2 regions of the Mammaliicoccus fleurettii genome follow, and region 2 is predicted to be linked to the other one. Evidence: predicted binding sites of a transcription regulator. Region 2 holds the regulator's gene; the other holds the start of a gene.
The links. The regulator NrdR, encoded in region 2, represses ribonucleotide reductase genes. The targets are predictions, from matches to a motif close to AACACNATATATNGTGTT.
Positions count from the first base shown of each region.

Region 1: nrdI (class Ib ribonucleoside-diphosphate reductase assembly flavoprotein NrdI) is a predicted target of NrdR. The motif match lies at 6,069-6,086, and genes of this name have one in related genera.

Region 1 is NZ_MWJM01000006.1:112,761-122,944, reverse strand. It holds gene B2G86_RS06770 (iron chelate uptake ABC transporter family permease subunit) at 1-14, opposite strand, end outside; gene B2G86_RS06765 (ABC transporter permease) at 4-975, opposite strand; gene B2G86_RS06760 (FixH family protein) at 1,112-1,528, opposite strand; gene nrdF (class 1b ribonucleoside-diphosphate reductase subunit beta) at 2,503-3,474, opposite strand; gene nrdE (class 1b ribonucleoside-diphosphate reductase subunit alpha) at 3,502-5,607, opposite strand; gene nrdI (class Ib ribonucleoside-diphosphate reductase assembly flavoprotein NrdI) at 5,570-5,968, opposite strand; gene B2G86_RS06740 (DMT family transporter) at 6,343-7,227, shown strand; gene queF (preQ(1) synthase) at 7,227-7,727, shown strand; gene B2G86_RS06730 (peptide MFS transporter) at 8,432-9,946, shown strand.
Region 2 is NZ_MWJM01000002.1:50,119-60,302, forward strand. It holds gene mutM (DNA-formamidopyrimidine glycosylase) at 1-18, shown strand, start outside; gene coaE (dephospho-CoA kinase) at 27-620, shown strand; gene B2G86_RS01735 (glyceraldehyde-3-phosphate dehydrogenase) at 851-1,885, shown strand; gene nrdR (transcriptional regulator NrdR) at 2,077-2,535, shown strand; gene B2G86_RS01745 (replication initiation and membrane attachment family protein) at 2,547-3,929, shown strand; gene dnaI (primosomal protein DnaI) at 3,929-4,849, shown strand; gene thrS (threonine--tRNA ligase) at 5,166-7,094, shown strand; lysine riboswitch at 7,164-7,336, shown strand; gene B2G86_RS01760 (amino acid permease) at 7,426-8,919, shown strand; ribosomal protein L20 leader region at 8,972-9,097, shown strand; gene infC (translation initiation factor IF-3) at 9,121-9,651, shown strand; gene rpmI (50S ribosomal protein L35) at 9,677-9,877, shown strand; gene rplT (50S ribosomal protein L20) at 9,920-10,184, shown strand, end outside.

The sequences.
Region 1 (10,184 bases), on a different contig from region 2:
AATTTATTGAGCATTTCTTGAACGTCCTTTCATCAGCATTACTATAAAAATAAAACTACCAATTACGCCAATTGTTAATCCAATTGTAATTTCATATGGGAAGATGATTAATCTACCTAACACATCGCAAATCATAACAAACAACGCCCCGAATACAGCAGTATGTGGTAGAGCATTTTTTAAATGATCACCTCTAAATATAGAAATTAAGTTTGGAATAATTAAACCTAAGAATGGCATTGTTCCAACTGTTACAACAACTAATGCAGTAATAATCGAAGCGATAATCAGCCCGATATTTACGACTTTTTGATAGTTAAGCCCTAAATTCACACTAAAATCTTTACCCATTCCGGCAATCGTGAATTGGTTCGCAAATATAAATGCAAGTATTAAAAAAGGAATGCTTATGTATAGAATTTCATATCTACCGCTAGTAATAATTGAAAAATTACCTTGCATAAAGTTCCCAATACTTTGAACTGTATTCGTTCTTAAAGCAATAAAAGAAGAAAAACTAGAAACAATATTTCCGAGCATAATACCAACTAGTGGGATGAATATGACATCTTTGAATTGAATTCGTTGAAGAATTTGCATAAACAACATTGTTCCACACAAACTCAACAATGTAGCAAATAGTAATTTGACTAATATATTTGCGTCTGGAAAAGCGATGAGCGCAATTAAGATTCCTAATCTAGCCCAATCCATAGTTCCAGCTGTTGTTGGTGAAACAAATTTATTACGGGTAAGCTGTTGCATAATAAGACCACAAATTGCTAAAGAACTACCCGAAATTATAATACTCACTGTTCTTGGAATTCTACTCGATACTAATATATTTTTTTGTTCATCAGATAAGTTAAATATGTGTAACGGTTTTACTTCGGACACACCTATAAAAATCGAGAAGAATGTCGTGATAACTAATAATACAATCAAAACATCTAAACGCATTAAAAATTTTCCCATGTCACACCCTACTTCTCATTAGTTGATAACGATTATCATTATCTCTATTGTAATGAAGAATAAAATTAAAAGCAATGCTATTTCAAAAAATGATAAGAGGCTGAGACAATTTAATTTGTCTCAGCCTCTTTAAAAATTATTTTATAACAATATCTTTATTAGGCATTGTATGTTGATCTCTAGCTGTTACATGACTGGTTACATTGTATTTACCAGCATCTTTGAATTTGTATTTCAATTTATAAACGCCATCTTTATTTTCTTTAACTTTCTTCATCTCAGAAGAACCTTTGTCTCCATCTTTCACAATTTCGAACATTACTTCATCTGCATCTTTAACCTTTTCTTTACCAAGTGTAACTTCAGCTGATAATTCAACCTCTTCTCCACTTTCCGCCTCTTTCGGTACATTTAATGCTACTTCCAAAGCTTGAGGTTTATCAGACGATTTATGCTCCGAATGATTATGCTCTTCTTCCTTCTTATCATTTCCACATGCAGCTAACACAGATATAACTAATACTGTTAATAAGCCAAGTAAAATTCTTTTCAAGATTAAACCCACCTTTCATCTATTACCTTCATTATAAACAATTACTTTCTATTAAAATCAATTAATATTGAAAAATATGTTAACTTTTTATGGCAAAAGATAATAGTTGTTATTTTGTAATACAGATTAATAAAAAGCATGAGGTCGTTAGGGACATAATTCCGAATAATGTCCGTATGAGGTGCTGTTAGGGACATAATTCCGAATAATGTCCGTATGAGGTGTTGTTAGGGACATAATTCTGAGTAATGTCCGTATGAGGCGCTGTTAGGGACATAATTCTGAGTAATGTCCGTATGAGGTGCTGTTAGGGACATAATTCCGAATAATGTCCGTATGAGGTGTTGTTAGGGACATAATTCTGAGTAATGTCCGTATGAGGCGCTGTTAGGGACATAATTCTGAGTAATGTCCGTATGAGGTGCTGTTAGGGACATAATTCCGAATAATGTCCGTATGAGGTGTTGTTAGGGACATAATTCTGAGTAATGTCCGTATGAGGCGCTGTTAGGGACATAATTCCGAATAATGTCCGTATGAGGTGCTATCTCTAAGGAGCATTATTCGGAATTTTGCCAGTTAGAACAACCTAAGGAGCACTATTCAGAATTATGCCAGTTAGAACTTTCTAAGGAGCACTATTCGGAATTCTGCCAGTTAGAGCTTTCTAAGGAGCACTATTCAGAATTATGCCAGTTAGAACTTTCTAAGGAGCATTATTCAGAATTATGCCAGTTAGAACTTTCTAAGGAGCACTATTCAGAATTTTGCCAGTTAGCGCAATCTAAGGAGCATAATTCGGAATTTTGCCAGTTAGCGCAATCTAAGGAGCATAATCCGGAATTCTGCCAGTTAGCGCACAATCATCTCCCGCAACCACGCCCCATAATCTAGCCCACCCCTATAAAGCCCACTTTCTCCACATAAAAAAGAGCCGAGACAATTCACTTGTCTCGGCTACGATCATTATATTCTTATTTTTCTTCAAAGATAAAGTCTTCATCTTTTAGGGCTTCTACGTTTAATGCTATAACGTAACCGTCACCTTTAACACTAAAGAAATCGTGGTTTTTAGTGCTTGTATTCAATGCGTTCTCGATTATAGGATTGAATGCTTTTTCTTCATAATATGGGTCAAATCCTAAGTTTGCTAATGCTTTGTTCGCATTATATGTTACGTAATTCATTACGTCGTTTGTTAAACCAATATCATCATATAAAGTTTTTGTATATTCATACTCATTTTTATATAGTAAATCTAGCATGCGATACATTTCTCTATCTGCTTTAATTTGTTCATCTTGTGAAAGTTCATTTTTCAGGCTTTGTGCATCTAAACCTGTAAATACACCGTGAATTGATTCGTCTAATAATATTTTACGAATAATTTCACCTGATGTTGTCATACGACCTTGTCCTGCTAAATATAAAGGATAATAGAAACCTGAGTAGAACAAGAATGTTTCTAAGAACACGCTTGAAACTCTAGCCATATATTGATCATATATTGATGCTTCTTTAGCCCATAGTTTATGGTAGTTTCCAACGATCATATCTGATTTATATTTTAGATGTGGTTCTTCCACAACCCAAGTATCTAATAATTCATTTGTTTCACTAGATGGCAATAATGTAGTAAATATATGAGAATAACTTTTCGCATGTATTTGTTCCATCATTCCCATAAATGAATATACAGCTTTTTTTCTTAAATCTTGAGTGTGCATCATGATTAATGGCATTCCATCATCTGCTTGATGTGTGTCTAAACCTGTAAGTCCAGCTAATGCTTTTTTAAATGTGTTTTTTTCTGCTTCAGTCAGTGTTTCCCAACTTGCCATATCTTTAGATACTTTGAATTCTGACTCAACCCACATTTGTGAGATGTTTTGACGCCAGAACATATTCGTCATATCTTCTTGTGTATTCCAATTTACTGCCTTCATGTTAGATCTCCTATCTTATTAAAATGATTAAATTGAACAACTTGTACATTCTTCTACACTTAATAATTTATTACGTGTATAGTAAAGTGATTTCAAACCTTTATGATGAGCATATACGTATAATCTTGAAAGTTCACGCGTAGAAATTTCTGAATTAACATATAAGATTGTAGAAATACCTTGGTCTACGTGCTCTTGAATTGTTGCAATTAAATCAATTAATTTCATTTGATCTGTATTAAATGCTGATTTGTAATACCACATAGTTTCTGGTGATAAGAATGGCATTGGGTAAAATGTTTCTGCATTACCATAAGTTCTTCTTTCAATTTGATCTACGATTGGCATTACTGAACTTGTAGCATTTTGTACATATGAAATACTTTGAGTTGGTGCAATAGCAAGTCTATAAGCATGATATAATCCATTTTCTTTAACTGCCTCTGCTAATGCTTTCCAATCTTCAGCAGTTGGCATTTCAATGCCTTCAAATAATGCTCCAACATTGTCGTATTGTGGTTTAATATCAGATTGAATGTATTTTTCAAAATATTTACCTGAAGCATAATCAGATTTTTCGAAATCAGCATATGTTTCTTGTCTTTCTTTAGCTATTTCCATTGAACGCTCAATAGAATAGTAGTTCATCATCATAAAGAATACATTAGCAAAGTCTTTTGCTTGTTCTGATTCATATCCGATTTTGTTTTTAGCTAAATAACCATGTAAATTCATTACTCCTAAGCCAACTGAATGCAATTCACTGTTCGCTTTTCTAACTCCTGGAGCATTTTTAATTTCTGTATCATCAGACACAACTGTTAAAGCATCCATTCCTGTATGGACTGAATCTTTAAATTTCTTAGATTCCATTACATTTACAATGTTTAATGATCCTAAATTACATGAAATATCACGTTTGATTTCATCTTCTGTTCCATAATCGTTAATAATGGATGTTTCTTGTAATTGGAAAATTTCAGTACATAAATTACTCATTTTAATTTGGCCAATTTCAGAGTTTGGGTGTACTTTATTCGCATTATCTTTGAACATTAAGTATGGATAACCTGATTGTAATTGAGTTTGCGCAATTGTATTTAACATATCACGAGCATCTTTAGCTTTTTTGATAATGTTAGGATTTGCTACAAGTTCATCGTAATACTCGTCAAGGTTAATATCATCAAGTGTTACACCGTATTCACGTTCAACAGTATGTGGTGCGAACATATAGAAATCTTTACCTTCTTTAGCTAAATCAAAGAATTTAGAAGGAACGATTAAACCTGTAGAGATTGTTGAAAGTCTAATGTCTTCATCTGCGTTAACTTTTTTAGTATCTAAAAATTCTAATACGTCGTAATGGAAGATATTTAAATAAACTGCTCCTGCACCAGGTCTTTGACCAAGTTGATCAGCATAACTAAATCCACCTTCTAGTGATTTTGCAACTGGAAGTACACCTTTAGCTACTCCTTTTATACCTTTAATTGCTTCACCACGAGCACGTAGTTTAGATAAATTAATAGCTACCCCGCCACCAATTTTACTTAATTGTTTAGCAGTTGAATCAATAAAGTTAATTGAATTCAAACTATCATCCACTTCTAATAAGAAACAACTTACTAGTTCCCCACGTCTTGCTCTACCAGCATTTAAGAATGTTGGTGTAGCTGGTTGAATACGTTGTTCAATCATACCTTCAACAAACTGCTTAGCTTGTTCAACATTACCTTTTGCTAAATATAAAGACACAATAATAACGTGTTCTTTGTAAGTTTCTAAATATTCTGATTTATCATTCGTCTTTAAAGCGTAATCTTTGAAAAATTTACTTGCTGACATATAACTTGCAAATTGAAAAGGAATTGAATCTGCAAATTGGTTTATCTCTTTTAGTGATTCTTCGCTATATTCTTTAAATAGATCATAATAGAAGTCTTGATCTACTAAAAAGTGCAAACGCTCTATTGGGTCATTAAATTGAATTGTTTTTTCTGCAATTTCTTCTAAATATACTTCTAATGCTTCTTGGTCTTTTTCAATATCAAAAAATCCATCTTCTCTTCTCTTTGTCACTTTATTGTTTAATTCAATATGATTTTGCTTCTGTTTGTTTATCATTTTCATAGAGATTAACCACCTTTTCTTTAAATTCATCTGCTATTTCTTGGTTACCGTGTAATTCAAACTTCATCAATAAAGGGACATGATATTTATTCGCGATTTCTTCACTTGCTTTCGCGAAATTCTGTCCCCAATTTCTATTTCCACTACCTGCTACTGCTCTCAGATGTTGATGATTTACATTCAAAAAATCTTGTACAGTATCAGGAACTTGTCCGAATCCGATTGTACCTGTCACAATTATAAATGGTTCATTAATTGCATTTGTTTTGTTTGCCTCAGTGAGAGCCATTGTATCAGACAACCCAGCCCTCTGAATGAATCGTCTTACATTACCTGTTAAAGAGTAATAAATTATCTTCATTAACTTTCACCTGCCACATATATATACTTAATAAATTGCATTTATAAAATAACAATACAAAAAATCCAACACTTTATTCAATTTTATTCTAAATGTGCAAAACACAAGATATTGTGTCTGCTTTTTTATGTAGATACTATATTATGTGATTTATTATAACACTATAAATGATTCATAACACTTATATTACCTTATTTTTTTAAAAAAAATAGGGTTGACTTTCCATCCACATATGACAATCGTTGATAAATCAACATTTGAAAATTACTTTCATAAAATTAAGTTTCAAAAATGATTTCAGTCAACATGACATATACTTTTTAAAGTGAATTATGATAATATATGTTCATTGATAAAAAATAGAAGGTGTTTAAATGAACTCTACAGTTAAAGGCATCATTGCAATACTCATTTCTTCAATTGGTTTTAGTTTAATGGCTGTATTCTTCAGACTTTCTGGTGATTTACCAGTTTTTCAAAAATCACTATTTAGAAACCTCATCGCGATGATTGTACCTATTTACTTCGTCATCAAATATAAAGCACCATTTTTCGGAAAATTAGAAAACCAACCATTACTTATTTTACGTTCTACACTGGGCTTAATTGGTGTTTTACTCAACATATATGCAATCGATCATATGGTATTGAGTGATGCGGATATGTTAATGAAATTAAATCCATTCTGGACTATACTACTTTGTGCGTTGTTTTTAAATGAAAAAGCTCGGAAATATCAAATTATTGCAATGGTTATTGCAATTGCTGGTTCAATTTTCATCATTAAGCCTTCATTGGATTCAGATACAATGCCCGCAGTTATCGGTTTATTATCCGGAATCTTTGCAGCTGGTGCATATACTGCTTTGCGACCATTAGGACAACGTGAGAAATCCTATACTACAGTATTTTATTTTTCATTCTTTTCAACAGTAGCATTAATCCCATTTGTCATTTTCACATTTGAACCAATGACTTTATCACAAATCATCATATTATTAATGTCAGGTGTATTCGCTACAGTTGGACAGTTTGGTATAACAATCGCATATAGTCATGCAGCTGCTAAAGACATTTCAATATTTGTATACGCATCTGTCATATTTAGTGCTTTACTCGGTTTCATCATATTTAAAGAAGTTCCAGATTTATTAAGTTATTTAGGATACATCATTATATTCCTTGCAGGATATTATATGTTCAAAAAAGCTCAAAGAAATCCAAAACCTAAAGAATCAATTACAAAAGGAGAATCATAATGTCAGAAGGACGAAATAAAGAAGAATTAAAAGATATCACATTATTAGGAAACCAGAACAATCAATACCATGATCAATATAAACCAGAAGTGTTAGAAGTATTCGACAATAAACATCAAGGTAGAGATTACTTCGTTAAATTTAATTGTCCAGAATTCACTTCTTTATGCCCAATAACTGGTCAACCAGATTTTGCTACGATTTATATATCATACATTCCAAATGTTAAAATGGTAGAATCTAAATCTTTAAAATTGTACTTATTTAGCTTTAGAAATCATGGAGACTTTCATGAAGACTGCATGAACGTTATTATGAACGACTTAATAGAATTAATGGATCCACATTATATTGAAGTTTTAGGTAAATTCACACCACGTGGCGGCATCTCAATAGACCCTTATACTAACTATGGAAGACCTGACTCAAAATATGAAAAAATGGCAGAATATCGCATGATGAACCATGACCTATACCCTGAAAATATAGATAACAGATAGTAGCATATACAGTGAGTGGCACAGAAATATAATAAGAGCAGAAATTCATTATTAAAAATGAATCTCTGCTCTTATTTTTTATGAAAGTCATTGATGCCCTATGAGCTTTTCAGTGTATGGTGTTGAATTTGAGTATGTCTTAGATTAACTTCTGACTTAATCTACAACTTGCTCTATCTCTTCGATTAACTCCCGACTTAATCTACAACTTGACTGAACTCTTAGATTAACTTCCCAATTAATCTACAACTTAGTCGAACTCTTAGATTAACTTCCGACTTAATCTACAACTTGGCTGATCTCTTCGATTAACTCCCGAATTAATCTACAACTTGCTTAAACTCTTAGATTAACTTCCGACTTAATCTACAACTTGACTGAACTCTTAGATTAACTCCCGAATTAATCTACAACTTGCCCTATCTCTCAGATTAACTTCCCAATTAATCTACGTCTTATTTTATTTTTTCACATATATAAACTTATTACTCTTTATCATAAGAAAGCGTTTACATTTTTAAAGAAATAATTCTATTTTCTACATCCCTTGATACTACTGGTTTTAATTATTGCAAATAATCATTATTGTATGAATATTAGTAATCTTTAACTTGTGTTTATTTTATGAAACGATTACAATTTAACATGTGCTATTTTTAAGTACATCTAAAATGAATACAGTTTATTATGAGGGGAAGTAAAAAATGGGTAACAAACATTATACAAAAGAGGAAATTATTCAAAGTACACCACGTACTGGTTTCTTTGGTCATCCTAAAGGGTTGTCAACATTATTCCTAACCGAATTTTGGGAAAGATTTAGTTATTATGGAATGAAAGCAATTCTCGCCTACTACATTTACTATTCAGTAGCAAAAGGTGGATTTGGCATTGACCAAGGTTTAGCATTACAAATTGTATCTATTTACGGTGCACTTGTTTACATGAGTGGTGTAATCGGAGGATGGATTGCTGATAGAATTACAGGTACACGACATGCACTGTTCTATGGTGGAATACTCATCATGATTGGTCATATACTATTATCATTACCTAGTAATTTCACATTATTATTAGTCGCACTACTATTCTTAATTATTGGTACTGGATTATTAAAACCAAACATTTCTTCAACTGTTGGTTTATTATACGAAAAGAACGATCCAAGATTAGACTCAGCATTTACAATTTTCTACATGTCAATTAACTTAGGTGCATTATTATCACCACTATTAATCGGTTGGTTACAAGTTAATGTAGGCTTCCATGCTGGTTTCGCAGTAGCAGCAGTAGGTATGTTTCTTGGTTTAGTTATTTATTTCTTAACTAACAAAAAATATTTAGGTCTTGCTGGTATCGAAGTACCTGATCCATTGAATGCAGAAGAAAAGAAAAAAATCACAAAAATCGTTGCAATATGCGTAGTTATAATAGCTATTGTTTGCGTAATTTTAAGTTTATTTGGTCAATTAACATTACCGAACTTTGCAAACTTCATTTCGGTTCTAGGTGTTCTATTACCAATTTATTACTTTGTTAAAATTACAGCTAGTAAAAAAACAGAAGATTACGAACGTTCAAGAGTTTATGCGTACATACCATTATTTATTGCAGCAGTAGCATTTTGGATGATTCAAGAACAAGGTTCTACAGTATTAGCACAATTCGCTGATACTAAAACACAATTAAGTATGTCTAAGTTAACTGGTGGCGCAATTGATTTCTCTATACCAGCAGCTTGGTTCCAATCACTTAACCCGTTCTTCATCATTTTATTTGCGCCATTGTTCTCAATCTTATGGGTTAAATTAGGTAAATTCAATCCACCAACAGTTTATAAATTCTCAATTGGTGTATTCTTAGCAGGTCTTTCATACATTATTATGGTTGTACCTTTATCAAGTGACGCATCATTAATTAACCCATTTTGGTTATTCGCTAGTTTCTTACTTGTAACACTTGGTGAACTTTGTATTTCACCTATCGCTTTATCAACAACAACAAAATTAGCACCAAAAGCATTTACAGCTCAAATGATGAGTGTTTGGTTCTTATCAAATGCTATGGCACAAGGGTTAAATGCTCAAATGGTTAAAGTTTATACAAGTATCAGTTCTAATGATTACTTCTTATATTCTGGTATTATAGCAATTGTCATTGCAGTATTATTATTAATCGCTAGTCCAAAAATCAAAACATTGATGGCCGGCGTTAAATAATTTTTATCGAAGCTAGTATCTTGCTAGTTATGAGCATAAAGAGCAGCAATTCATTTTTAATAATGAATTGCTGCTCTTATTTTTTGTATAAAAATAGCTATTGGTAACGATTTTGTAAAGTGCGGACGCCTGAGGGAATGGTATGCGTGAGAGACTACAGGCTCGAACCATACCCTAGGCAAGCATGCACGTACAAAATCGTAAAATATTAAAAATATGCATATCACTGGAAACTTAA
Region 2 (10,184 bases):
CCAAATTGTCAAAAGTAGGTGAAAAAATGCCGAAAGTCATAGGCTTAACAGGAGGCATTGCAACGGGTAAATCAACCGTTTCAAAGATGTTAAAAGAACGTGGATTTTATATTGTTGATGCTGATGTTGCAAGTCGAAAAGCTGTTGAAACAGGTAGTAAAGGGCTTCGACAAGTAGAAGAAGTATTTGGTAAAAAAGCAATATTAAATGGTGAAATGAATAGACAGTATGTAGGATCAATCGTTTTTAAAGACGAAGACATGAGGAAAAAACTTAATAACATTGTTCACCCTATTGTTAGAGAAATTATGGAAGAAGAAAAACAGTTAGGGTTAAAAAAAGATAAAAATGTCATTATGGATATACCATTATTATTTGAGAACAATCTTCAAGATACAGTAGATGAAACATGGTTGGTTTATACTACAAAGGAAACACAAATAGTTCGTTTGAAACAGCGTAATCAATTAACTGATGAAGAAGCATTATCAAGAATCAAATCACAAATGCCTATTGAAGAAAAAAAAGAAATGGCAGATGTTATTATAGACAATAATGGATCATTAGTAGATTTAACTCAAAATATAGAAACATTACTCACAAACAACTTTAATATATAGGTCGTTAAAGTAATAATTCTTATAAAATATATATAACACTCTCAGCCTGTTTGGAATTAATGGACTGAGAGTGTTTTTTTGATACATTAGCATTTTTATTGCTTATTTTTATTTACATTAAACTAATGATAAATTTTTAAAAAACATATTAGAAAACGTTTTCAATAAACTTTTAATGTGATATACTAATTGCAATAAATAGTATATCACATTAAAAGGGGTTCTCGACTATGACGAAAAATATTGCAATTAATGGTTTAGGAAGAATTGGAAGAATGGTATTGAGAGGTTCACTTAAATCTGATTTTTTAAACATTGTAGCTATCAATGCTTCTTATCCACCAGAAACAATTGCACATTTAATTAAATATGATTCAACGCACGGTAAATTAGATGGAGAAATTGAAGCGGTTGAAGATGGTATTGTTATAGATGGTCATAAAATACTACTAGTTTCTGAAAGAGATCCTAAATTATTGCCATGGGGAACTTTAGATATCGATATCGTTATCGAAGCAACTGGTAAATTCAATCATGGAGATAAAGCAATTTCTCATATTGATGCTGGTGCTAAAAAAGTTATATTAACTGGACCTTCTAAAGGTGGTCAAGTTCAAACTATCGTAAGAGGTGTGAATGATAATGCGATTGATTTGAATAAGTATGACATATTATCTAACGCATCTTGTACAACAAATTGTTTAAGTCCTGTTGCTAAAGTACTTAATGATACTTTTGGCATTGAAAATGGATTAATGACAACTGTTCATGCTTTTACTAATGATCAAAAAAATCTAGATAATCCGCATAAAGATTTAAGAAGAGCTCGTTCTTGTACTGATAGTATTATCCCAACTTCAACAGGCGCTGCTAAAGCTTTAGCACTCGTACTTCCTGAACTTGAAGGTAAGATGCACGGTATGGCTTTGAGAGTTCCAACTTCCAATGTATCTCTTGTTGATTTAGTAGTAGATTTAAAGACAGATGTGACAGTTGAACAGGTTAACGATGCATTACGTCAAGCAAGTAATGGTCCATTGAAAGGTATTATGGATGTAAATGATGAACCGCTTGTATCTATAGACTTTAATACAGATCCTCATTCGGCAATTGTTGACGAGCAATCTACAATGGTAATCGATTCAAATAAAGTTAAAGTATTAGCTTGGTACGACAATGAGTGGGGCTATTCAATGAGAGTTGTAGAATTAGCTGAACAAGTTGCAAATATTTTATCAGAAGTTAGAGAACAAAAAATTTCATAATTAATATAATTTACGAGAAGAACGTAATGTGGTAAAACTAATTCCACATTACGTTCTTTTTATTAAAATAATTTCTTTTAAGTGATAAATGTATTATTGTATACCCTATGTAAAATAGTGAGCGTTTAAAAATATACGAAACTACTGTATAATTTATGTATGAAATTAAATGTATATAAGAGGTGAAACGAATGAGATGTCCAAACTGTAAATACGAAAATTCTAAAGTAGTAGACTCTAGACATGCTGATGATTTAGTTGCAATTAGACGAAGAAGAGAATGTGAATCATGTGGCTTTCGTTTCACAACTTTCGAGAGGGTAGAACTTACGCCACTAATAGTCGTTAAAAAAGATGGAGCTAGACAAACTTTCAATAGAGATAAAATATTAAATGGATTGGTTCGATCATGTGAGAAAAGACCGGTTGCTTATCAAAAGTTGGAAGATATTACGAATCAAGTAGAAAAAGAATTAAGATCTGAAGGTATTACAGAAGTATCTTCCAATGATATTGGGGAAAAAGTTATGGAACATTTAATGGACGTGGATCAAGTTTCATATGTAAGATTCGCTTCAGTATATAGAGAATTTAAAGATGTCGATCAATTATTAAAATCAATGCAAGGTATATTGAAAGACCGAAAGTAAGGTGAGTATTAATGGCGGAATATTTTAATGGCGTAAAACCAAGTGATGGTTTTTATGTTAAATCAAATTATAATTATACACATGTTCATCAAGATATATTAATCAGCTTATACACGCCATTAATTGGAACAGATGCAATTGGTGTTTATTTATATTTATCACAATTTAACTATCATAATGAAATAGAAGCATATAACCATTACACGATAATGAATGATTTGAAAATTAATTTATCTAGTTTTAGAGATTCACTCGATTTGTTAGAAGGTATTGGTTTATTAAAAACTTTCTTTAAGACTAATCAACAAGAACAAACATTTGTATATATGCTAGAACAACCAGCAACAACAGAACAGTTTTTCAATGACCCATTGTTATCGGTATTTTTATACCAACAAATCGGTAAAGCGAGATATATTTCATTAAAAAATAGATACAAAGATAAAAGTATATCAACAACAGAATATAATGAAGTGACGAAAAGTTTCACTGATGTGTTTAAAATTCCTAAGTTATCAGAATTAGAACATCAAGATGATATTCAAATTAAATTAGACACTAAAAGTAAAGGGCTTGATTTATCGGATGTGCAATTTGATTTTGAAATGTTGGAGTTATTATTGAATAATCATTTGATTTCTAAAGAAATATTGAACAAACAAACTAAAGAAGTCATTATTCAAATAGCAACTTTATATGGCATTACGCCAGTTGAAATGAAATCAATTATTTTAAAATCAATAACAGAAAATCAAACGATTTCTCTACAAGATTTAAGAAAACATGCACGTTCCATATATCAAATTGAGCACGAAGGTGAACTTCCTGCGTTAGAACTAAAACGAGAAAAACCCAAATCTGAACTAAATGATTCACAGCAGGAAGTAGATTCTCTGTTGTCATGGTTTGAATTACTTGATACAACTAGTCCGATTGAGATGTTGTCATCATTTACAAAATCAGAACCTACGACTGCCCAAAAAAGGGTTGTTGAAGATATTATAACAAGAGAGAAATTACCGTTTGGCGTATTGAATATATTGTTACAATATGTAATGTTTACAAAAAACATGCAGCTACCGAAAGCATATATTGAAGAAATTGCTTCAAATTGGAAAAAACTAAAATTAACTTCTGCTGAAGAGGCGTATCATCATATTAAAAAACTTGATAAACAAACTGAAGAAAAGAAAAAAGAGCGTATTAATACATCGAATAACTCATTTAAGTTAAAATCAATTGAAAAAACACCTGAATGGTTGTTGAAACAAAAGTCATCTGAAAAACCAAAAGATGAACAACAGAAAAATAACGAATCGAACGCTGCATTTGAAAAAAGAAAACAAGAGCTTCAAAAAGAAATGGAAGCTTTTTGGAAAGAAGGTGATCATTAATGGAACCATTAGGTCAACATTTAAAACAAAATAAAGATTTTCAAAAGAGATTGGAAAAGATAAAAAAAGATACACTCAATCATAAAGAAGTTAAAGCATTTTTAGATGAACACCAGTCAGAGTTAACAAATGAAATAATTGAGACTGATTTAGACCAGTTACAAGCTTATAAAGACCAATCTAAATGCTGTGAAAAATGTGCGAGTTATAGTAAATGTATAAATTTCGTAAAAGGGCATGTACCAGAATTATATATTGAAAATGATCACATAAAAACAAGGTATTTACCTTGTCCAAATAAAATTGAATATGATGAACGTAAATTTGAATCAAATCTTGTCACGTCATTCCAAATGCCAGAAGAAACTTTAAAGGCAACAATTAAAGATATATATGTTGATAATGAGTCGAGGATGACTATTATTAAAAAAGCCATGGAAATATGCAATAAAATTGTTGCTGGAGAAGATACAAAAGGTCTTTATATTCATGGTCCTTTTGGTACAGGTAAATCATATATTCTAGGTGCGATATCTAACCAACTTAAATTAAAAAAACAGCCATCTACAATAATTTATTTACCAGAATTTATTAGAGTGTTGAAAAATGGATTTAATGATGGTTCCTTTAGTGATAGATTTGAATCAGCTCGTGAAGCAAAAGTATTGATGTTGGATGATATTGGTGCGGAAGAATTAACACCATGGGTAAGAGATGAAATATTAGGACCATTGTTACATTATAGAATGGTTCACAAATTGCCGACATTTTTTAGTTCTAATTTTAACTTTGATGAATTAGAGTTTCATTTAAGTAAGACGAGACAAGGTGCAGAAATTACAAAAGCGAGTCGTATTATGGAAAGAATCAAAACAATAACTGAAGATTACGAGCTAGAAGGTAAAAATTATAGAGCTTAAATTTAACTTGATATTTTAAAATAGAGTTGTATAATTGAATTATCTTAAATGAATATAAAAATTTAGAGGACATGACGTCTATAAAGCATTTACAGAGAGTCTCATATCGCTGGAATTGAGATAATGCAATATAAATTGTTACTCCCTCATACATGATGTGTTAATCCACATACGGCTCAAGACCGTTATCTTATGTAGAGTTATCGTGCTCAGTTTTTGAGTGCGTTAATGAGGGTGGTACCGCGAGAGATTTCGTCCCTTTGGATGAGGTCTCTTTTTTATGTTCTTTAATAGAAAAAATGAGGAGGAAGTCGTTATGAGTGAAATAAACATTAAATTTCCAGATGGTAATGTGAAAGGGTTTGAACAAGGCACTACAACTGAAGAAATTGCTCAATCTATTAGTCCAGGATTAAGAAAAAAAGCAGTTGCCGGTAAATTTAATAATCAACTAGTAGATTTAACAAGACCTTTGGAAAATGATGGGGAGCTAGAAATCGTTACACCAGGTAGTGATGATGCTTTAGAAGTATTAAGACATTCTACAGCACATTTAATGGCTCAAGCATTACAAAGATTATACGGTGATGTAAAGTTTGGTGTTGGTCCTGTTATTGAAGGTGGTTTCTATTATGATGTAGATACTGAACACAAAATTTCTAGTGACGACTTCGAAACTATAGAAAAAGAAATGAAGCAAATCGTAAATGAAAACTTTAAGATTGAACGTAAAGTTGTAACACGCGACGAAGCAAAAGATTTCTTTAAAAATGATGAATATAAATTGGAATTAATAGATGCTATACCTGAAGATGAAAATGTAACTTTATACACTCAAGGTGAATTCACTGATTTATGCCGTGGCGTTCACGTACCATCAACTTCAAAAATTAAAGAGTTCAAACTATTATCAACAGCTGGTGCTTATTGGAGAGGCGATTCAAATAATAAGATGCTTCAACGTATTTATGGCACTGCATTTTTCGATAAGAAAGAATTGAAAGCGTATTTGAAAGTTTTAGAAGAAAGAAAAGAACGTGACCATAGAAAAATTGGTAAAGAGTTAGAATTATTTACTACTAACCAAGATGTTGGAGCAGGACTACCATTATGGTTGCCTAATGGTGCAGTTATTAGACGTGAATTAGAACGTTATATTGTAGATAAAGAAGTAGCAATGGGCTATGACCATGTTTATACTCCAATTATGGCAAACGTTGATTTCTATAAAAAATCTGGTCACTGGGATCATTATCACGAAGACATGTTCCCTACAATGGATCTAGGAAATGAAGAATTAGTTCTTAGACCTATGAACTGTCCACATCATATGATGATTTATAAAAATAGCCGTCATTCATACAGAGAATTACCAATACGTATTGCAGAATTAGGAATGATGCATAGATATGAAGCGAGTGGTGCAGTATCTGGTTTACAACGTGTTAGAGGTATGACTTTAAATGATGCACATATCTTTGTAAGACCTGATCAAATTAAAGAAGAATTTAAACGTGTTGTAAATATGATTCTTGATGTATACGATGACTTTGGATTCGAAGATTATACATTTAGATTAAGTTATCGTGACCCAGAAGATAAAGAAAAGTATTTTGACGATGATGAAATGTGGAATAGAGCACAAACTGTTCTTAAAGAAGTAATTGATGAAATGGAATTACCTTATGAAGAAGCTATAGGGGAAGCGGCCTTTTATGGTCCGAAATTAGACGTACAAGTAAAAACAGCAATGGGTAAAGAAGAAACTTTATCAACAGCTCAACTTGATTTCTTATTACCTCAAAAATTTGATTTAACTTATATCGGTAATGATGGTGAAGAACATCGACCAGTCGTAATTCACAGAGGCGTTATTTCTACTATGGAAAGATTTACTGCATTCTTAATAGAAGAAACAAAAGGTGTATTCCCAATTTGGTTAGCACCGAAACAAGTGGAAATCATTCCTGTAAATATTGATTTACATTATGATTACGCTAGAACAATTCAAGAAGATTTGAAATCTCAAGGTGTACGTGTTCATATTGACGATCGAAATGAGAAAATGGGATATAAAATTCGTGAAGCTCAAATGAAAAAAATACCTTATCAGCTCGTTGTTGGTGACAAAGAAATGGAAAATCAAGAAGTGAATGTTCGCCAGTACGGTTCTAAAGATTCTAATACAGTTGAAAAAGATGAATTTATTTGGAGCTTAGTTGATGAAATTAGATTGAAAAAGTAATAATCTATTGAAATTACTCGTTTCATCGGGTATAGTTTTAATAGTGAAATTTAATTAAATATTCCTCAGTAATGAGTTAGAGGTTGCGATGTTCAAAAGTAATTATTCAGAAGCGTAATGGCGCGTATGTTGAAATGATGAAAGGGGACGTTGCCGAAATAAATAGTATCCATAATACTATTTATTGGGCCAGTGTTGAATAAATACTGGACTGTCACACTAAGTGATGTGCTACCAATTTGTATGGAATGATCATATATAGGTCGCATATCTTAATGATATGCGATTTTTTTTAGTGGCTCGATTGTGGAATAAAGAAAGGGAAAAAACAATGGCTCAAGAAAAATCAACGAACAATGTTCAAAGAAAGCTTAAAGATAGACATATTTCTATGATTGCCATTGGAGGTTGTATAGGTACTGGTTTATTTATGACTTCTGGTGGTGCGATTAGAGATGCTGGACCAGGTGGAGCATTATTAGCATATGCTGTCGTAGGATTAATGGTGTTCTTCCTTATGACTTCTTTAGGAGAAATGGCAACATATTTGCCAGTTTCAGGATCTTTTAGTACGTATGCAACACGATTTGTAGATCCTTCATTAGGATTTGCATTAGGATGGAATTATTGGTTCAACTGGGTTATTACTGTTGCTGCTGACATTACAATTGCTTCACAAGTTGTCAGCTATTGGGAACCGTTAGAAATTATTCCATCATGGTTATGGAGTGTCATATTTATGGCCATTATATTTGGTCTGAATTCATTATCTGTACGTGTATATGGAGAAAGTGAATATTGGTTTGCTTTCATTAAAGTAGCTACAGTTATAATCTTTATCGGGATTGGGTTATTAACGATATTCGGATTACTAGGTGGAGAGTATTTAGGATTCGAAAACTTTGTAGCTGGAGATGCACCGTTCCTCGGAGATTCCAATGTTAATACATTCTTGCTAGTTCTAGGTGTGTTCTTAGTAGCAGGATTCTCTTTCCAAGGTACAGAGTTAATAGGTATTACTGCAGGTGAGTCTGAAAATCCAGAACGTGCAGTACCTAAAGCAATTAAACAAGTATTTTGGAGAATAATATTATTCTATGTTTTAGCAATATTTGTAATTGGTATGATTATTCCTTATACTAATCCAAACTTAATGGGTGGCGATGAAATAGCAAAATCACCATTCACATTGGTATTTGAAAATGCTGGTTTAGCATTTGCTGCTTCATTTATGAATGCAGTAATATTAACTTCAGTATTATCAGCAGGTAATTCTGGTATGTATGCATCTGTGAGAATGTTATTCTCTATGAGTAAAGATAAACTTGCTTCGCCAGTATTTTCTAAAACAAATAAGTTTGGGGTGCCTTATACAGCACTTATGGCTACTGCAGTAGTTGTCGTTCTAATATTTGCTATAGAGCATTTAAGTGGTGGGGCGTATGAGTATATTATCGCAGCATCAGGTATGACAGGATTTATTGCTTGGCTAGGTATAGCAATCAGTCACTTTAGATTTAGAAGAGCATTTGATCTACAAAATTATGATAAATCAAAATTGAAATATACTGCAAAGCTATTCCCATTTGGTCCGTTATTTGCGTTTGCACTTTGTGCAATTGTAATTGTCGGTCAAGATGTTGACTTCATACAAACTGGTGAGTTTGAACCAAGAAGATTCTTCATCACATATATGGGTATTCCAGTATTTTTAGCATTCTTTATTTTCCATAAAGTGAAATATAAAACAAAAATGATACCACTTAAACAAGTTGATTTAAGTCAAGATATCGATATGAAAGAATTTGAAAATAATATTAAATAAAGATTGACATAAAGGTTTATAATTGGTAAGATTAGTTTTGTTGAATACGAAACGGACCAAGTAGAGGCATACCCGCTTCTCACCTGTAGTGACGCGTAAAGCAGTTAGCAGGTACAATAAACCTTTAATGTTTATGGAGGAGAGCGGGTGCATTGTGCATTCGTTCTTTTTTTCTTGGACGACTTCGTAAAATTCTAGGAGGTGTCAACCATAGCTAAAGATCAGACTCAAATAAACGACAAAATTCGTGCGAAAGAACTTCGCCTTATTGGCCAAGATGGGGAACAAATTGGTGTTAAATCAAAATTTGAAGCCATTGAAATGGCTGAAAGAGTAGATTTAGATGTAGTAGTAGTAGCGCCAAATGCTAAACCACCTGTTGCAAGAATTATGGATTACGGTAAATATAAATTCGAACAACAGAAAAAAGAAAAAGAAATGCGTAAGAAACAAAAAATTGTTAGTGTAAAAGAAATTCGATTAAGTCCAACTATCGAAGAACATGACTTTGAAACTAAATTGAAACATGCACAAAAATTCTTATCTAAAGAAGATAAAGTTAAAGTATCTATTAGATTTAGAGGACGTGCGATTACGCATAAAGAAATTGGTCAACGCGTGTTAGAACGCTTTGCAGAATCTTGTAAGGATATAGCAACAGTTGAACAAAGACCTAAAATGGAAGGGCGTTCAATGTTCTTAATGTTAGCGCCAATTTCAAACGACAAATAAACCGAAATAATAGGAGGAAATCTCAATGCCTAAAATGAAAACTCATCGTGGAGCAGCTAAACGTGTTAAAAGAACTGGTTCAGGTCAATTAAAACGTTCTAGATCATTTACTTCACACTTATTTGCAAACAAATCTACTAAAGCGAAACGTAAATTACGTAAAGCTTCATTAGTTTCTAAATCAGATACTAAACGAGTTAAACAAATGTTAACGTACGTAAAATAATAAACATAGAGGACTAATGGTCCATTTTAAGGAGGAATTATAATGCCACGTGTTAAAGGTGGAACAGTGACGAGAGCTCGTCGTAAAAAAGTTTTAAAATTATCTAAAGGTTACTTTGGATCAAAACATACATTATATAAAGTTGCTAAACAACAAGTAATGAAATCAGGTAACTATGCTTACCGTGACCGTCGTCAGAAAAAACGTGAATTCCGTAAATTATGGATTGCACGTATTAATGCAGCATCTCGTCAAAACGACATCAGCTATAGCCGTTTAATGAATGGTCTTAAATTAGCTGGTATTG